Linked DNA regions of Prosthecomicrobium sp. N25. The main gene of each other region encodes a partner of the protein of the gene in region 2 in a complex. Links are inferred from orthologs where the notes say so. Each region holds a gene or a part of one and is shown on either strand. Other genes may lie near its edges. The genes, in order: mfd and uvrA.

Region 1 (8,235 bases), 280 kb from region 2 along the record:
GGGCAAGATGACGGTGACGGGCAACCTCAAGGACGTGATGAAGGAATCGATCTCGGCGGCGGCCTCGTACGTCCGCTCCCGGGCCCTCGACTTCGGCATCGAGCCGCCGCTCTTCGACAAGCGCGACGTGCACGTCCACGTGCCCGAGGGCGCGACCCCGAAGGACGGGCCCTCCGCGGGCATCGCCATGGCGACCTGCATGGTCTCCGTGATGACCGGCATCCCGATCTCGAAGGACATCGCCATGACCGGCGAGGTGACCCTGCGCGGGCGGGTGCTGCCGATCGGCGGCCTGAAGGAGAAGCTGCTCGCGGCGCTGCGCGGCGGCCTCAAGAAGGTGCTGATCCCGGAGGACAACGCCAAGGATCTGGCCGACATCCCCGAGAACGTGAAGAGCGGGCTCGAGATCGTGCCGGTCAGCCGGATGGACGAGGTCCTGAAGCATGCGCTGTCCCGCCTGCCCGAGCCGATCGAGTGGGAGGAACCGGCGACCGCGCCGGTCGCGGCCGACGACGACGCGTCCGGCGTGACCGCCCACTGAACGCCGACCCGGCGAAGACCATCGAAGCCCCGCAGCCGCAAGGCTGCGGGGTTTTTCTTATGGGGGCCGCGATCGGGCGCGACCGGGACCCGAAAGGCGGCACCGATGCTCGAAAAAGTGGCCGCTCTGCGCGAAAAAGCCTTGCGGACCGCGCGTTTTCCGGGCTTTTGGCTAGCCCATGATCCGCGAGGGCGACTCGTGCGGGCCGGCTCGGTCCTGCATCGTTGAAGTCGCGGCGCGGGCCCTGGCGTCAGACGCGCGAGGGCTCCGGGTCCGGATCGAGCCGCGCGAGGCCCGGAGGCCTCCCCGCGAGGCCGGGTTGCGCCCGGCCGCGAGGTTCATCAGCAGGACCGGGTCCGGCGGGCCCGGCCGGCCAGACCAAGAAGGAACTTGAGGCATGAACAAGAACGAGCTGATCGCCGAGGTCGCCACCAAAACGGGCCTGACCAAGGCCGCCGCCGGTGAGGCGGTGGACGCGACCTTCGATGCGATCTCCGCCGCGCTGTCCAAGGGCGACGACGTGAAGATCGCCGGCTTCGGCAACTTCAACGTGGCCGCGCGCGCCGCCTCCGAGGGCCGCAATCCGCGCACCGGCGAGACCATCAAGATCCCGGCGCAGAAGGCGCCGAAGTTCCGGGCCGGCAAGGGCCTCAAGGACGCCGTCAACGGCTGATCCGCCTCCGTCTTGCGACCGTTGCGAGCCCCGTCCGGACCCTCCGGGCGGGGCTTTCGCGTTCGCAGGGCGCCCCAGGGGCCGCGCTCGTCCGTCCGGGGCATGGCGGCGCTGGCGATGCCCCGCCCGACAATGATCACATTGGCTCCCTAGACCCGCGTGCGGGGCAGACGCCATCGGCCGGCCAGGGCTCGCGGCACAAGGGGGGCAGGGGATGAGTGTTCGGCGGCGGCTCGGCAAGGCCTTGACCCGCATGGGCTTCCGGCGAAGCTGGGAGGACCGGTGCTTCTCCGCCGCCCGCCGGTGGTCCAACCGGGAGCTCGCGCGCTTAGCACCCCTGTTCTCCGGCGACGTGGTCAACGTCAGCGCCTGGGAGGACAAGGACAAGGAAGGGCGGCGCTACGCCGACTATTTCCCGGGCAAGCGCTCCTACACGATCACGAACTACGGGACCGAACAGGGCGTGCTGCAGGGTCGCGAGGACGAGCTGTTCCTCGATCTCGAAAAGCCGCTCGATCCCGCGCTGGAACGGCGCTTCGACGTCGTCTTCAACCACACCACGCTGGAGCACGTCTGGGATTTCCGCACGGCCTTCGCGCATCTCTGCGCGCTGTCCGCCGACATCGTGATCCTGGTGGTGCCCTGGATCCAGCCGCAGCACACCGACTACGGCGACTTCTGGCGCTTCTCGCCCCAGGCGCTCGCCCGCCTGTTCGACGAGGAAGGCTTCACGACCCTCTACCTGTCCTGGGGGCGGGGCGAGGGCGAGGCCGTCTACGTCTTCGGGATCGGGACGCGGAAGCCGGAGACGTGGCGGGACCGCTTTGCGGAGAGCCTCGTCGACCCGTCGGCGCCCGGTTTCCTGAAGCTCCCGCCGGACTACGCCGGCCGCCGTCTCTTCCCCGGGGCACCGTGACCGGCGAGGCCGGTCACCGCCCGCGCTTGCCTTTGCCGAGGCTCGTCAGCGACGGGTAGCGGCCGCGGGGCACGACCGCGGGCGGGGCGGGGGGCGGCGTCGGCTTCAGGTGCAGGCGCTTGGGATCCTGGGGCGGGGCGGCCGGGGAGTCGGGAGTCCTGGGGGCGGCGACGTCCTTGCCTTCCGCGATGCGCACGAGCTGGGCGAGAACCACGGCGGCGCCCTTGAGGCGGTCTTCGGGGCGCGGCCAGTCGCGGGTCAGCACGATCTTCTGGTCGGGCCGGATCTTGGCCAGCGAGCCCTGCTCGGCGATCCAGCGGACGAGGCCGGCGCCGTTGGCGAACTTGCTCTCCCGGAACGAGATCACGACGCCCTTCGGGCCGGCGTCGATCTTGTCGACGTTGGCCTTCCGGCAGAGGCTCTTGATGAAGACGATCTTGAGCAGGTGCTCGACCTCCTCGGGGAGGGGGCCGAAGCGGTCGATCATCTCGGCCCCGAAGGCGTCGATCGCCTCGGTGGTCTCCAGGTCCGCCAGGCGCCGGTAGAGGCCGAGGCGGAGCTGCAGGTCGCCGACGTAGGTTTCGGGGATGAGGACGGGGGTGCCGACCGTGATCGACGGGGACCACTTCTCCTCCTGGACCTCCTCGATGTCGCCGGCCTTCAGCGAGGCGACGGCCTCCTCGAGCATCTGCTGGTAGAGCTCGTAGCCGACCTCCTTGATGTGGCCGGACTGCTCGTCGCCGAGCAGGTTCCCGGCGCCGCGGATGTCGAGGTCGTGGCTGGCGAGCTGGAAGCCCGCCCCGAGGCTGTCGAGAGACTGGAGCACCTTCAGCCGCCGCTCCGCCCCGGCGGTCAGCGTCTTGTCGGCCGGGACGGTCAGGAGCGCATAGGCGCGGACCTTCGACCGTCCGACGCGGCCGCGCAGCTGGTAGAGCTGGGCGAGGCCGAACATGTCGGCACGGTGGATGATGAGGGTGTTGGCGGTCGGGATGTCGAGGCCGGACTCGACGATGGTCGTGGAGAGAAGGACGTCGTACTTGCCCTCGTAGAAGGCCGTCATGACGTCCTCGAGCTCGGTCGCCGGCATCTGGCCGTGGGCGATGCAGACCTTCACCTCCGGCACGGTCTGCTCCAGGAACTCCTTGCGCGCAGCGAGGTCGGAGACGCGCGGCACGACATAGAAGGACTGGCCGCCACGGTAGTGCTCGCGCAGGAGCGCCTCGCGGACGACCAGCGCGTCGAAGGGCGACACGAAGGTGCGCACGGTCAGCCGGTCGATCGGCGGGGTGGCGATGACGGAGAGCTCGCGGACGCCCGTCAGGGCGAGCTGCAACGTGCGCGGGATCGGGGTGGCGGTCAGGGTGAGGACGTGGACGTCGGCCTTGAGCTCCTTCAGGCGCTCCTTGTGCTTGACGCCGAAGTGCTGCTCCTCGTCGACGACCAGGAGCCCCAGGTCGCGGAACTTGACGCCCTTGGCGAGCAGGGCATGGGTGCCGACGACGATGTCGCAGTGGCCGCTCTCGAGCTCCTTGCGGGTGGCGTCGGCGTCCTTGGCGGAGACGAGACGGGAGAGCTGGGCGACCCGGAAGGGGAGGCCGCGGAAGCGCTCCTCGAAGGTGCGGAAATGCTGGCGGGCGAGAAGCGTGGTCGGCACCACGACGGCGACCTGCTTGCCCGAGGCGGCGACCGTGAAGGCGGCGCGCAGCGCCACCTCGGTCTTGCCGAAGCCGACGTCGCCGCAGACCAGGCGGTCCATCGGCCGGCCGGCGGCGAGATCCTCGTGCACGGCCGCGATGGCGGCGAGCTGGTCGTCGGTCTCCTCGTAGGGGAAGCGGGCGGCGAACTCGTCGGCGAGGCCCTCGGCGGGGGTGAGGACCGGGGCGGGTCGCAGGAGGCGGGCGGCGGCGGTCTTGATGAGGCTGTCCGCGATCTCGCGGATGCGCTTCTTCATCTTCGCCTTGCGGGCCTGCCAGGCGACGCCGCCGAGCTTGTCGAGCTGGACCTCGGCGTCGTCGGAGCCGAAGCGGGTCAGGAGCTCGATGTTCTCGACCGGCAGGTAGAGCTTGTCGCCGCCCGCATAGACGAGTTCCAGGCAGTCGTGCGGGGCGCCGGCGGCCGTGATGGTCTTCAGGCCCGTGAAGCGGCCGATGCCGTGGTCGACATGGACGACGATGTCGCCCTCGGCGAGCCCGGTCACCTCCGTCAGGAACTCGGAGCCCTTGGCGCGACGCTTCTTGGCCCGCACGAGGCGGTCGCCCAGGATGTCCTGCTCGCCCAGGATGGCGACGTCGTCGATCTCGACGCCCGCCTCGATGCCGAGCACCCCGACGCCGACCGCGCCCTTCGGCAGGGCCAGGATCTCGGGGAAGGTCCTGACCGGCTTCAGGTCCGTCAGGCCATGGTCGCCGAGGACCTGCGCCAGGCGATCGAGCGCCCCGTCCGACCAGGCGGCGATCATCACCCGGCGCCCGGCCTTGCCGAGTTCGCGCACGTGGGAGACCGCCGCGTCGAAGACGTTGACGTCCCCGGCCTGGCGTTCGGTCAGGAAGCTGCGCCCCTGGCGGCCGCCGAGGTCGAGGACCGCGGGACTGTCCGGAACCGCGAAGGGGGAAAGGTTGGCGACCTTGCGGGCCTCCAGCCGGCCGTGCCACTCCGCCGCGGTCAGGTAGAGCGCCTCGGGCTCGACCGGCTTGTAGGGGACCGCACCGCCGCGCGCGTCGCCCATCGCCTCGCGGCGGGCCTCGTAGTGCTCGCGGATCTGGTCGAGCCGCTCGCCGACGCTCTCCTCGACGTGGCTCTCCAGGACGAGCGGCACGTCGCCGACATGGTCGAAGAGCGTCTCCAGCTTCTCGTGGAAGAGCGGCAGCCAGTGCTCCATGCCGGCGTAGCGGCGGCCCTCGGAGATGTGCTGGTAGAGGACGTCGTCCTTGGTGGTCGCGCCGAAGCGGGCCACGTAGGCACGGCGGAAGCGGCTCACCGTGTCGGGGACGATGGTCACCTCCGACATGGGCACCCATTCGAGGCGCTTCAGGCTGCCGGTGGTGCGCTGGGTCTCGGCGTCGAAGCGGCGGATCGACTCCAGCGTATCGCCGAAGAAGTCGAGCCGGACGGGGGCCTCGGCGCCAGGCGCGTAGAGGTCGAGGATGCCGCCGCGCACGGCGTATTCGCCGGTTTCCCGAACCGTCGACGTGCGCGAGAAGCCGTTGTTCTCCAGCCAGCGGACGAGGTCCGCCATGTCGACCCGATTGCCGGGCACGGCCGAGAAGGTCTCGGCGGCGATGAGCGCGCGCTCGGGCACGCGCTGGACGACGGCGTTGACGGTGGTCAGCAGGACCACCGGCTTGTCGGTCGCCTCGGGCTTGGCGAGGCGCGACAGCGTGTTCATCCGCCGCGCGACGACTTCCGGGGTGGGCGAGACGCGGTCGTAGGGCAGGCAGTCCCAGGCCGGGAAGGTCATCACCTTCACGTCTGGGGCGAAGAAGCCGAGGGCCGCCTCCAGGCTCGCCATGCGGGCGCCGTCGCGCGCCACCGCCAGGAGGCCCGGCCGGCCGCCGCGTCCGCCTTGCGCGCGGGCGAGGTCGCCGATCGCGAGGGCCTCCAGGCCGTCGGGCAGGCTGGCGACGGTGACGTGGCGGTGGCGGTCGAACAGGCCTTTGAGGGGCTTCATGCGTCGAGATCCGTGCGGGCGCCGGGGCGCCGCGAAGGGGGTGGGTTCGGCGAGCGGCCGGCGAGGGCGCGCCGGGGGCTCAACGCATGACGAGACCGCCCGGCTGCGTGTGGAAGGCCTTGACCTGCCGGAAGAGCGGCGTGTCGTAGTTGCCCGGCGTCTCCTCGCGGTCGATGATCCAGGCGAATAGATCGCGGTCCGGCACGTCCATCAGCCGCTCGAACTCCGCGAAGTCCGTCTCGGACAGGGTCGCCAGGTGGGCGTCCGCGAAGGTGCCGAGGAGAAGGTCCATTTCCTTCGTCCCGCGATGCCAGGCGCGGAAGAGCGCCTTCTTGCGCGAGGGCGGCAGGCCGTCGGAGGAGATCTGGGTGCCGGACATCGGTCTGAAGCCTCGTCGGAACAGGCGAGCGCCGCCGGGGCCGGGAGGCGGCACCGTCGGGACATGGCGGCGGGGGCGCCGCGGGGCACATATAGCGTGGCCGGCCCGGCCTGTCAGGTCCGGGCCGCGCATCCTGCCCCGGCGCGGGGCGCGGGGCGGCCGCCACGGACAGGGCCGAAATCGCCGGTCGGGGTGGCGGCCGCACTCGTCTCGACTTGTTAAATGTTGAAGTATTCACAAGCTCGCAACCGAGATCCTCGGTAATCATTGCAGGCGTGAGCGTTACGGCGCAGTCTCATTCAGGACTATGCAGCCTCCTCAGTGCCTGCCGACGTGTCGATGCCCCAATCTCATTCCGCCTCGCTCTCCACCTTCCGGGCCGTCCTGGCCGACGAGACCGGCGGCTATTCGGTGGTGGCGGCCATCATGGTGCCGGTCTGGATCGGGCTGACCGGCTTCGCCTGCGAGGCGGGGCTGTGGCTCTACTCGAAGCGCACCATGCAGGGCGCCTCGGATCTCGCGGCGGTCAGCGGCGCCACGGCGGGCAAGACCTCGGCGGCGGCGGCGCTTGCGGAGGCCAAGGCGGTCGCCGCCTCGATCGGCTTCGTGGACGGGACGGGCGGCGCGGTCGTCACGGTGAGCCGGCCCCCGACCCAGGGCGCCTACGCGGCGCGGCCGACCGCCGTGGAGGTGACGATCGTCCAGGACGAGCCGCGCTGGGTGTCGGCCCTGTGGAACGCCACGCCTGTGCGCGCCTCGGTCCGCTCGGTCGCGCTGCCGATCGAAGGCGGCGGCTGCGTCCTGGCCCTCAACCGCACGACGTCCGGCGCCGTGACGATCCAGGGCACGTCGGACGTGCGGCTCAGCCAGTGCGGGCTCTACGACAACTCCGCGTCCGCCAGCGCGCTGGTGGTCGGCGGGTCGGCGACCTTGCGGGCGCAATCGGTCGACACCGTCGGCGGGATCAGCGGGTCCTCGGCCATCACGGCGACGGACGGCATGCGGACCGGTTCGGCCGTCAGCCCCGACCCCTACGCGACGGCGACCTTCCCGCCGCGGACCGGCTGCACCGCGAACAGCCTGGACGTGAAGGGCAAGAAGACGCTGAGCCCGGGCGTCTATTGCAACGGCCTCAGCTTCAATGCCAATGCCGAGGCGACGCTCGAGCCCGGGATCTACTACATCGACCGGGGCAGCCTCACGGTGAACGGCGGCGCCACCATCACGGGCACCGGGGTGACGCTCGTCTTCACCTCGTCGACGGGCTCGAACTATGCGACGGCGGCCATCTCCGGCGGGGCTTCGGTCAATCTGTCAGCACCGACCTCGGGTCCGCTCGCGGGCATCGCCGTCTTCGCCGACCGCAACATGCCTGTGGGCACGACCTTCAAGTTCAACGGCGGCTCGACCCAGTCGATCCAGGGCGCGATCTACGTGCCGACCGGCAAGGTCGATTATGCGGGCGGGGCCGGGGCGGGCGGCGGCTGCACGCAGCTGGTGGCGGACACGATCACCTTTTCGGGCAACGCCCAGTTCGAGCTGAACTGCTCGGGCCGAGGCACGCGGACGATCGGAGGCGCGGGTGCGCGGCTGGTGGAGTAAGTCGGCAGGCCGGCTTCCGGCGCGCCGCGGCCTGGTGGCGGACCGCCGCGGGGCGGCGATCCTCGAGCTGTCGCTCGTGCTGCCGCTCCTCTTCATGCTGGCGCTGCTGGCGACCGATTTCGGCTTCGGGCTGTTCCGCGGCCTCCAGGTCCAGAATGCCGCGCAGTCGGGCCTGCGGTCCGCGGTGGTTGGCGGCTTCGACGCGGCCCGGATCACGGCGGTCGTCCAGGGAGCGGCGGGCGCGTCGGGCATCACCATGGCGTCGGCGCCGCGCCAGTTCTGCGGCTGCCCGGCGACGACCGGGGTCCAGGAGATCGCCTGCTCGTCGACCTGCAGCGGCGGGGCCACGGCCGGGACCTACGCGACCCTGACGCTGACCGCCCGCTACACGCCGTGGCTGGCGACGCCGTTGCTGCCGAACGGCCTCACCTTCACGACCCGTCCCCTGGTCCGGCTG
Region 2 (7,508 bases):
CTTTCCGGATCACCAAGGTGACGTCCCGCGTCTCCATCGAGATGGTCCGCAACACGGACTATTGGGACAAGACCCGGGTGCCGAAGCTCGAGAAGATGGTGCTCTTCCCGATGCCGGAGGCCAACACCCGGCTCGCCGCCCTGCGCTCCGGCCAGGTCGACTGGATCGAGGTGCCGCCGCCGGACTCCATCCCCTCCCTGAAGGGCGCCGGCTTCCAGATCAGCCTCTGGCCCTATCCGCACATCTGGCCCTGGTTCCTGAGCCAGGCGGACGGCTCGCCCTTCAAGGACAAGCGGGTCCGCTACGCGATCAACTACGCGGTCGACCGCGACGGCCTGATCAAGCTCCTGAACGGCACCGCCAAGCCGGCCTCGGGCTTCTATGATCCGGAGAACGTGCTCTACGGCAAGCCGGAGGTTAAGTTCACCTACGACCCCGCCAAGGCCAAGGCCCTGCTCAAGGAGGCCGGCTACGGTCCCGACAAGCCGGTCAAGGCCAAGATCATGATCTCCACCTCCGGCTCCGGCCAGATGATGCCGATCCCGATGAACGAGCTCGTCCAGCAGAACCTGAAGGACGTCGGCATCGAGGTCGAGTTCGAGACGGTGGACTGGGGCACCATGCTGGTCGCCGCCCGCAACCCGCCGACCGCCGCCATGTCGAAGGGCACCGTGGGGATGAACTTCTCCTCGGGCTTCTCCGACCCGGTGACCCTGTTCCGCTTCTTCCACACGGCGTCCTTCCCGCCGGGCGGCAACAACTGGGCCCAGTTCGCTGCGCCCGCGGTCGACGAGGGACTGAACAAGGCCTATGCCACCTTCGACGAGACCGAGCGCAATGCCATCCTGGCGAAGGTCCACGAGACTGTCGTGAACGATGCCGCGTGGCTCTTCATCGTCCACGACCTGAACCCGCGCGCGATGAGCCCGAAGGTGAAGGGCTTTCAGCCGGCGCAGAGCTGGTTCCAGGACTTCACCCAGGTGACCGTCGTCAAGTGACGGACCGCCCGGTACCGCCGGGCGCTCCTTCGACGCAGGATCCCGTCGCCCGGCACGGCCAGGCGGCGGGATCGGCCATCATGGCCGTCGCGAAGGGGAGGAACCCCTCGCGCTCGTAGAAGCGCCGGGCTCCCGGGTTGTCCGTGGAGACGGACAGGACCAGCGCGGCGAGACCCCGCTCGCGCGCGAAGCGCCGCGCCTCGTCGAGAAGCCGGCGACCGAGCCCGCGCCCCCGATAGGCCGGCTCCACCATCAGTCCCGCCACGTAGCCGATCGGTCCCGTACCGCCGCGGGGCGACAGCCCCGCCTCGACGGAGAGTGCCAAATAGCCCACCGGACGCTCCGCACAGGCGACGAGGACCAGTCCTCTGTGCTGGCGAGCGGCCGCGAAGACCTGCAGGACGGGCGATGCCGCGCCCGCCCGGTCACGCGCGAAGCCCTCCGCGAAGGGATGACCGGCCTGGCGATGGGCGGCGACCTCCTCGCGGTTCAAGGCCGCCGCAAGGTCCGCCACCGCTTCGCGGTCCTCGTCCCGCATCGGCCTGATCTCGATGTCCATCGCTGGGCGTCCCCCGGGGTCGACCGATGATGCCTGATGGGCCGGCGAATCGAAACGCCCGCCGGAGGGAGGAGCCGGCGGGCGTTCGATGGTCCGATCGGGGCTGGGAGGAACCCCCGTCGGCTGTGGCCGGCCGGGGGGAGGACCCGGTGCGGCCGAGGTCGTCGACGTCCTGACGCGGTGCCCGGGCGGTGCCTGTCTGGGAGGAACAACGGCACGGGACCGGGATCCAAGACCGCGGGGACAGCCTCGCTCTGGGTCCGGATCCGCTGTCGGGGGCGGTCCGGGAGGGGCGTCGTCGCCTTTGGCGTCGATCGATGACTGCAAGATAGTGCAGAATGGCTGACATATTGAAGGGGGGCGCCCGCATGTCCGTCATGCGCGTTGTGCAATGCACAATGAAGATCGAGCCATGATCCAGCCTCATCGCTCGCGGGTCGGCGAAATCCCTGGGGTAGGTTCAATCGATCCAGTCGTCGGCCCGGGAGGCCGCGACCCCCGGGATCCTATTCATTGTGCGACGCAGCAGAACGGGACCGCCGGGGGCCGGACGGACGGCATCGGCTTGCCGAGGCATCGCCGGCCGGCTCCGATTCCCGGTGCCGTCCGTGGTCGAATCCCCGAAGAGGTCGGCGGCGTTCCGCGCCCGTCTACTCCGCCGCCGAGGCGGTGCGGCGGGGCGGTCGGCGGTCGAGGAGTTCGGCGAGGAAACGGCCCGTATGGCTGCGCTCCGCCTTGATGACGTCCTCCGGCCGGCCGATGGCGACGATCTCGCCCCCGCCGTCGCCGCCTTCGGGGCCGAGGTCCAGGATCCAGTCCGCGGTCTTGATGACCTCGAGGTTGTGCTCGATGACCACGACCGTGTTGCCCTGGTCGACCAGCTCGTGCAGCACCTCCAGCAGCTTGGCGACATCGTGGAAGTGCAGCCCGGTGGTGGGTTCGTCGAGGATGTAGAGCGTGCGCCCCGTCGAGCGCCGCGACAGCTCCTTGGAGAGCTTCACGCGCTGCGCCTCGCCGCCCGACAGCGTGGTCGCCTGCTGCCCGACGTGGATGTAGCCGAGACCGACGCGCGACAGCGTCTCGAGCTTCTCCCGGATCGCCGGCACCGCCTGGAAGAAGGCGACGCCCTCGTCGACGGTCATGTCGAGCACGTCGGCGATCGACTTGCCCTTGAACTGCACCTCGAGCGTCTCGCGGTTGTAGCGCTTGCCCTTGCAGACGTCGCAGGTCACGTAGACGTCCGGCAGGAAGTGCATCTCGATCTTGATGACGCCGTCGCCCTGGCAGGCCTCGCAGCGGCCGCCCTTGACGTTGAACGAGAAACGCCCCGGCCCGTAGCCGCGCGCCTTCGCCTCCGGCAGCCCGGCGAACCATTCGCGGATGGGTGTGAAGGCCCCGGTGTAGGTCGCCGGGTTGGAGCGCGGCGTGCGCCCGATCGGCGACTGGTCGATGTCGATCACCTTGTCGAGGAACTCCAGGCCGTCGACATGGTCGTGCGGCGCCGGGTTCTCCTTGGCGTTGTTGAGCTTGCGCGCCGCGGAGCGGAACAGCGTGTCGATGACGAGCGTCGACTTGCCGCCCCCCGATACGCCGGTGACGCAGGTGAAGGTGCCGAGCGGGATGTCGGCCGTGACCGACTTGAGATTGTTGCCGCGCGCGCCGACGATGCGGAGCTGCTTGCCCTTGGTGAGCTTGCGGCGGCGCTCGGGCACCTCGATGCCGAGATCCCCGGAGAGGTAGCGGCCCGTCAGCGAGTTGGGGTCGGCCATGATCTCGGCCGGCGTCCCCTGCGAGACGATCCGCCCGCCGTGGATGCCCGCCCCGGGGCCGACGTCGACCACGTAGTCCGCGGTCAGGATGGCGTCCTCGTCATGCTCGACCACGATGACCGTGTTGCCGATGTCGCGCAGGTGCTTCAGCGTCTCGAGCAGCCGCGCGTTGTCGCGCTGGTGGAGCCCGATGGAGGGCTCGTCCAGCACGTAGAGAACGCCCGTCAGGCCCGAGCCAATCTGGGAGGCGAGCCGGATCCGCTGGCTCTCGCCGCCCGACAGCGTCCCGGAGTTGCGCGACAGCGTGAGGTATTCCAGGCCCACGTCGTTCAGGAACTTCAGGCGCTCCCGGATCTCCTTCAGGATCCGCACCGCGATCTCGTTCTGCTTCGGCGTGAGCTCCGCCGGCAGGCATTCGAACCACTGGCCCGCCTTGCGGATCGACAGTTCCGACACTTCGCCGATGTGTCGCCCGGCGATCTTGACCGCCAGCGCCTCCGGCTTCAGCCGGGTGCCGCCGCAGGCCCGGCACGGCGTCGTGGCGAAGTAGCGCTCGATCTCCTCGCGCGACCAGTCGGACTCCGTCTCGCGCCAGCGCCGCTCCAGGTTGGGGATGACGCCCTCGAAGGTCTTCCGGGTCTGGTAGCTGCGCAGCCCGTCGTCATAGGCGAACAGCACCTCCTCGCTTCCCGTCCCGTAGAGGATCGCGGACCGCCCCCGTTCCGGCAGGTCGCGCCAGGGAACGGTGAGCGGGAAGCCGAAATGCTTGCCGAGCGCCTCCAGGGTCTGGGTGGTGAAGGGCGAAGTCGACCGCGCCCAGGGCGCGACCGCGCCCTTGCGGAGCGTCAGGCTCTCGTCCGGCACCACGAGGGCGGGGTCGATCTTCTGCTCGGTGCCCAGACCCGAGCAGGTCGGACAGGCGCCGAACGGGTTGTTGAAGGAGAACAGCCGCGGCTCGATCTCCGAGATCGTGAAGCCGGAGACCGGGCAGGCGAACTTCTCGGAGAAGATCAGCCGACGCGGATCGCCCTTGTCGTCCTTGTCGTCGGCGAACTCGGCGATCGCGATCCCGTCGGCGAGCTTCAACGCGGTCTCGAAGCTGTCGGCGAGCCGGCTCGCCATGTCGGCCCGCACGACGATGCGGTCGACGACCACGTCGATGTCGTGCTTCAGCTTCTTGTCGAGGGCGGGCGCCTCGGAGATCTCGTGGAAGGCGCCGTTGACCTTGACGCGCTGGAAGCCCTTTTTCTGCAGGTCCGCCAGTTCCTTGCGGTATTCGCCCTTGCGGCCGCGCACGATGGGCGCCAGCAGGTAGAACCGCGTGCCCTCGGGAAGCGCCAAGGTCCGGTCGACCATCTGGCTCACCGTCTGGCTCTCGATCGGCAGGCCCGTCGCCGGCGAGTAGGGAACGCCCACGCGCGCGAAGAGCAGGCGCATGTAGTCGTAGATCTCGGTGACCGTGCCTACGGTCGAACGCGGGTTGCGCGAGGTGGTCTTCTGCTCGATCGAGATCGCCGGCGACAACCCGTCGATCTGGTCGACGTCCGGTTTCTGCATCATCTCGAGGAACTGCCGGGCATAGGCCGACAGGCTCTCCACGTAGCGGCGCTGGCCCTCCGCGTAGATCGTGTCGAAGGCGAGCGACGACTTGCCCGATCCCGACAGGCCGGTCATGACCACGAGGCTGTCGCGCGGCAGGTCGAGGTCGACGTTCTTGAGGTTGTGCTCGCGCGCGCCCCGGATGGAGATCGTCTTCAGGGCCGAGGCGCCAGCGCGCGGTCTGTCGGTCATCATCGCTCTCGTCGGCTGCGTCGGCGGGCAGGGTGCACGGCCCGGGGAGCCGGATGTCCCGCAAGTGGGGGCCGGCGGCCCTGTTAACAATACGAGTCCCCCGGCCGGGCGGATGGCTCCGCCGGCCCGCGACCCTCCCACGGGCCTCCTGTCAGGATCCGTCAGGAGCCGCCTGCGGGATCGCCGGATCCCGAGGCCGCCGCCGAACGTTAACGGTTCGCACGCCGTCCCTCAATCCTCGCGGCGCGACTCGGGTGGCTGGGGTGGCTTGCGTTCCGATACGGGCTTGTATAGAACGGATCGGGAACGAATGGCAAGGCCCACCGGGGACCGCACCGGCGAGGGTCCCGTCGGGACGGGCAGGCTGGTCCGTTCCGGGACAGATTGCCGTGGATAAGCCCCGCGGCGCGCGTGGCGCGGGCGCGCCGGCGGGGTAGGGTGGCGGCGGAACAGGAGGTCGTCATGTCCGGAAGCGTGAACAAGGTCATCCTGGTCGGCAATCTGGGCGCCGACCCGGAAATCCGCCGTACCCAGGACGGCCGTCCGATCGTCAACCTCCGCCTGGCCACGACGGACACCTGGCGCGACCGCCAGTCCGGCGAGCGGCGGGAGAAGACCGAGTGGCACCGCGTCGTGATCTTCAACGAGGGTCTCGCGAAGGTCGCGGAGCAGTACCTGAAGAAGGGCATGAAGGTCTACGTCGAGGGCGCGCTGCAGACCCGCGAGTGGGAGGACCAGCAGGGCCAGAAGCGCTTCACCACCGAAGTCGTGCTGCAGAACTTCAACAGCCAGCTGACCATGCTCGACCGCGGTCAGGGCGGCGGTCCCGGCGCCGGATCGGGTGACGATTTCGGCGGCGACCAGGACTTCGGTGGCGGTGGTGGTGGCGGTGGTCGCCCGGCCGCGCGGAGCGTCGGCTACGACCGCGGCGGCGGCTCCGGCGCGCCACGCGCCGGCGGCTCGGGCGGCGGCGGCAGCCGGCCCCCGGCCTTCTCCAATGCCGACATGGACGACGAAATCCCGTTCTGAACGGCGGGCGACGGGGGACGGTCCGTCGCCGATCGCGCGCGGCAGCGTGCGGTCCTGACCGCTCGAGAAGGTGCATCAGGTCGAGGACAGCCGGTCCTGGCCCGATCACGACCGGCCGAGGCGCCCACGGCCGTTTCTGACTGCCGGGCCCTACCCGGACCGTAGGACCGCGGGCGCCGCCTGGATAGCGAGTAGGCTGCTCGGGTAGCTCCCCGTCTTCCGACGCCGTCCCGGGACGTCGCCGTCCCGGGCTCGTTATCGAAGGCCGCGGTTCACTTCACCGTCTGGGCGGCCTTCTCGACGAAGCGACCGTCGAAGGTCTTGGCGAGGTCGATCTTGTCGGCCGCGAAGGTCGGCTCCACGACCTTGAGGAATTCCAGCATGCCCTTGCTCGCCTCGGCGGTGATGACGCCCGTCCGCGAATAGGTCGGCAGGCTCGCCGCCACCGCCTTGACGTAGAGCGCCTTGTCGCCGAGCCAGTATTCTTCCGGCACCGCCGCGGCGACGTCGTCCGGCGAGGCCTTCTCGAGCCACTTCAAAGCCTTGAAGAGCGCGTTGGTGAGGGCCTGGGTCGTGTTCGGGTTGGCCTTGACGAAGTCCGCCTTCAGGTAGAGCGAGGCCGCCGGGTTGGTCGACCCGTAGACCGCCTTGGTGCCCGCCTCCGTGCGGGTGTCGACCAGGATGTTGACCGAGCCGTCCGCCTCCAGCTTGGAGATCACGGGGTCGAGGTGCGAGACCGCGTCGACGTTGCCCTTCTGCAGGGCGGCGACCGCCGAGGCGCCCGAGCCGACTCCGATGATCGAGACCGCGTCCGGCGCAATCCCGTTCTTGGCGAGCAGATAGGAGACGGTCAGGTGCGTCGAGGACCCCGGCGCCGTGACGCCGACCTTGGCCCCCTTGAGGTCCGCGATCGACTTGATCGGCTTGTCCTTGGCGGTCGCCAGCACGATCCCCGGGAAGCGTCCGAGCTCGAGCACGGCGACGATGTCCTGCCCCTTCTCCTGCATGCGGATGGTATGCTCGTAGGCGCCGGTGACCACGTCGACCGAGCCGCCGACCAGCGCCTGCAGCGACTTCGCGCCGCCGCCGAAATCGTTGATGGTGACGTCGAGGCCCTGCTCCTTGAAGAAGCCCTTCCGCTCCGCGATGGTCAGCGGCAGGTAGTAGAGGAGCGGCTTGCCGCCGACGCCGAGTTCCAGCTTGGCCTTCTCGGGCGCCTGCGCGTCGGCGGGCATCGCGAAGGCGGCGACGAGACCGAGTCCGGCCAGCGCGGCGGATGCGAGATGCTTGAGCACGGGGTGAACCTCCCTCAACGGTGTCGGACGGCGGCGGTCGCCGCGGTGCGGGGTCCGCAGACTTCCT

Evidence for each region.
Region 1: the proteins of uvrA (region 2) and mfd are in contact, whole or in part, in a crystal structure (PDB 4DFC), measured with the Escherichia coli proteins. The link is inferred for Prosthecomicrobium sp. N25 from one-to-one orthologs.

What each region holds. Positions count from the first base shown.
Region 1 is NZ_JBBCAT010000001.1:3,005,217-3,013,451, reverse strand. Bases 1,944-6,149 are described here. They hold mfd (transcription-repair coupling factor), read right to left. Parts: upstream 5,798-6,149; coding sequence 2,144-5,797; downstream 1,944-2,143. Other genes in these bases: WBG79_RS13680 (FAD assembly factor SdhE), read right to left, coding at 5,877-6,149; WBG79_RS13690 (hypothetical protein), read left to right, coding at 1,944-2,130. Outside these bases: lon (endopeptidase La), read left to right, coding at 1-541; WBG79_RS13695 (HU family DNA-binding protein), read left to right, coding at 939-1,214; more of WBG79_RS13690, read left to right, coding at 1,429-1,943; more of WBG79_RS13680, read right to left, coding at 6,150-6,176; WBG79_RS13675 (TadE/TadG family type IV pilus assembly protein), read left to right, coding at 6,516-7,778; WBG79_RS13670 (TadE/TadG family type IV pilus assembly protein), read left to right, coding at 7,813-8,235. UniProt on the Escherichia coli protein: Couples transcription and DNA repair by recognizing RNA polymerase (RNAP) stalled at DNA lesions. Mediates ATP-dependent release of RNAP and its truncated transcript from the DNA, and recruitment of nucleotide excision repair machinery to the damaged site.
Region 2 is NZ_JBBCAT010000001.1:2,727,185-2,734,692, forward strand. What follows is about bases 2,008-5,486. They hold uvrA (excinuclease ABC subunit UvrA), read right to left. Parts: upstream 5,121-5,486; coding sequence 2,208-5,120; downstream 2,008-2,207. In the rest of the region: WBG79_RS12455 (ABC transporter substrate-binding protein), read left to right, coding at 1-998; WBG79_RS12460 (GNAT family N-acetyltransferase), read right to left, coding at 991-1,557; ssb (single-stranded DNA-binding protein), read left to right, coding at 5,580-6,146; WBG79_RS12475 (ABC transporter substrate-binding protein), read right to left, coding at 6,419-7,381. UniProt on the Escherichia coli protein: The UvrABC repair system catalyzes the recognition and processing of DNA lesions. UvrA is an ATPase and a DNA-binding protein. A damage recognition complex composed of 2 UvrA and 2 UvrB subunits scans DNA for abnormalities.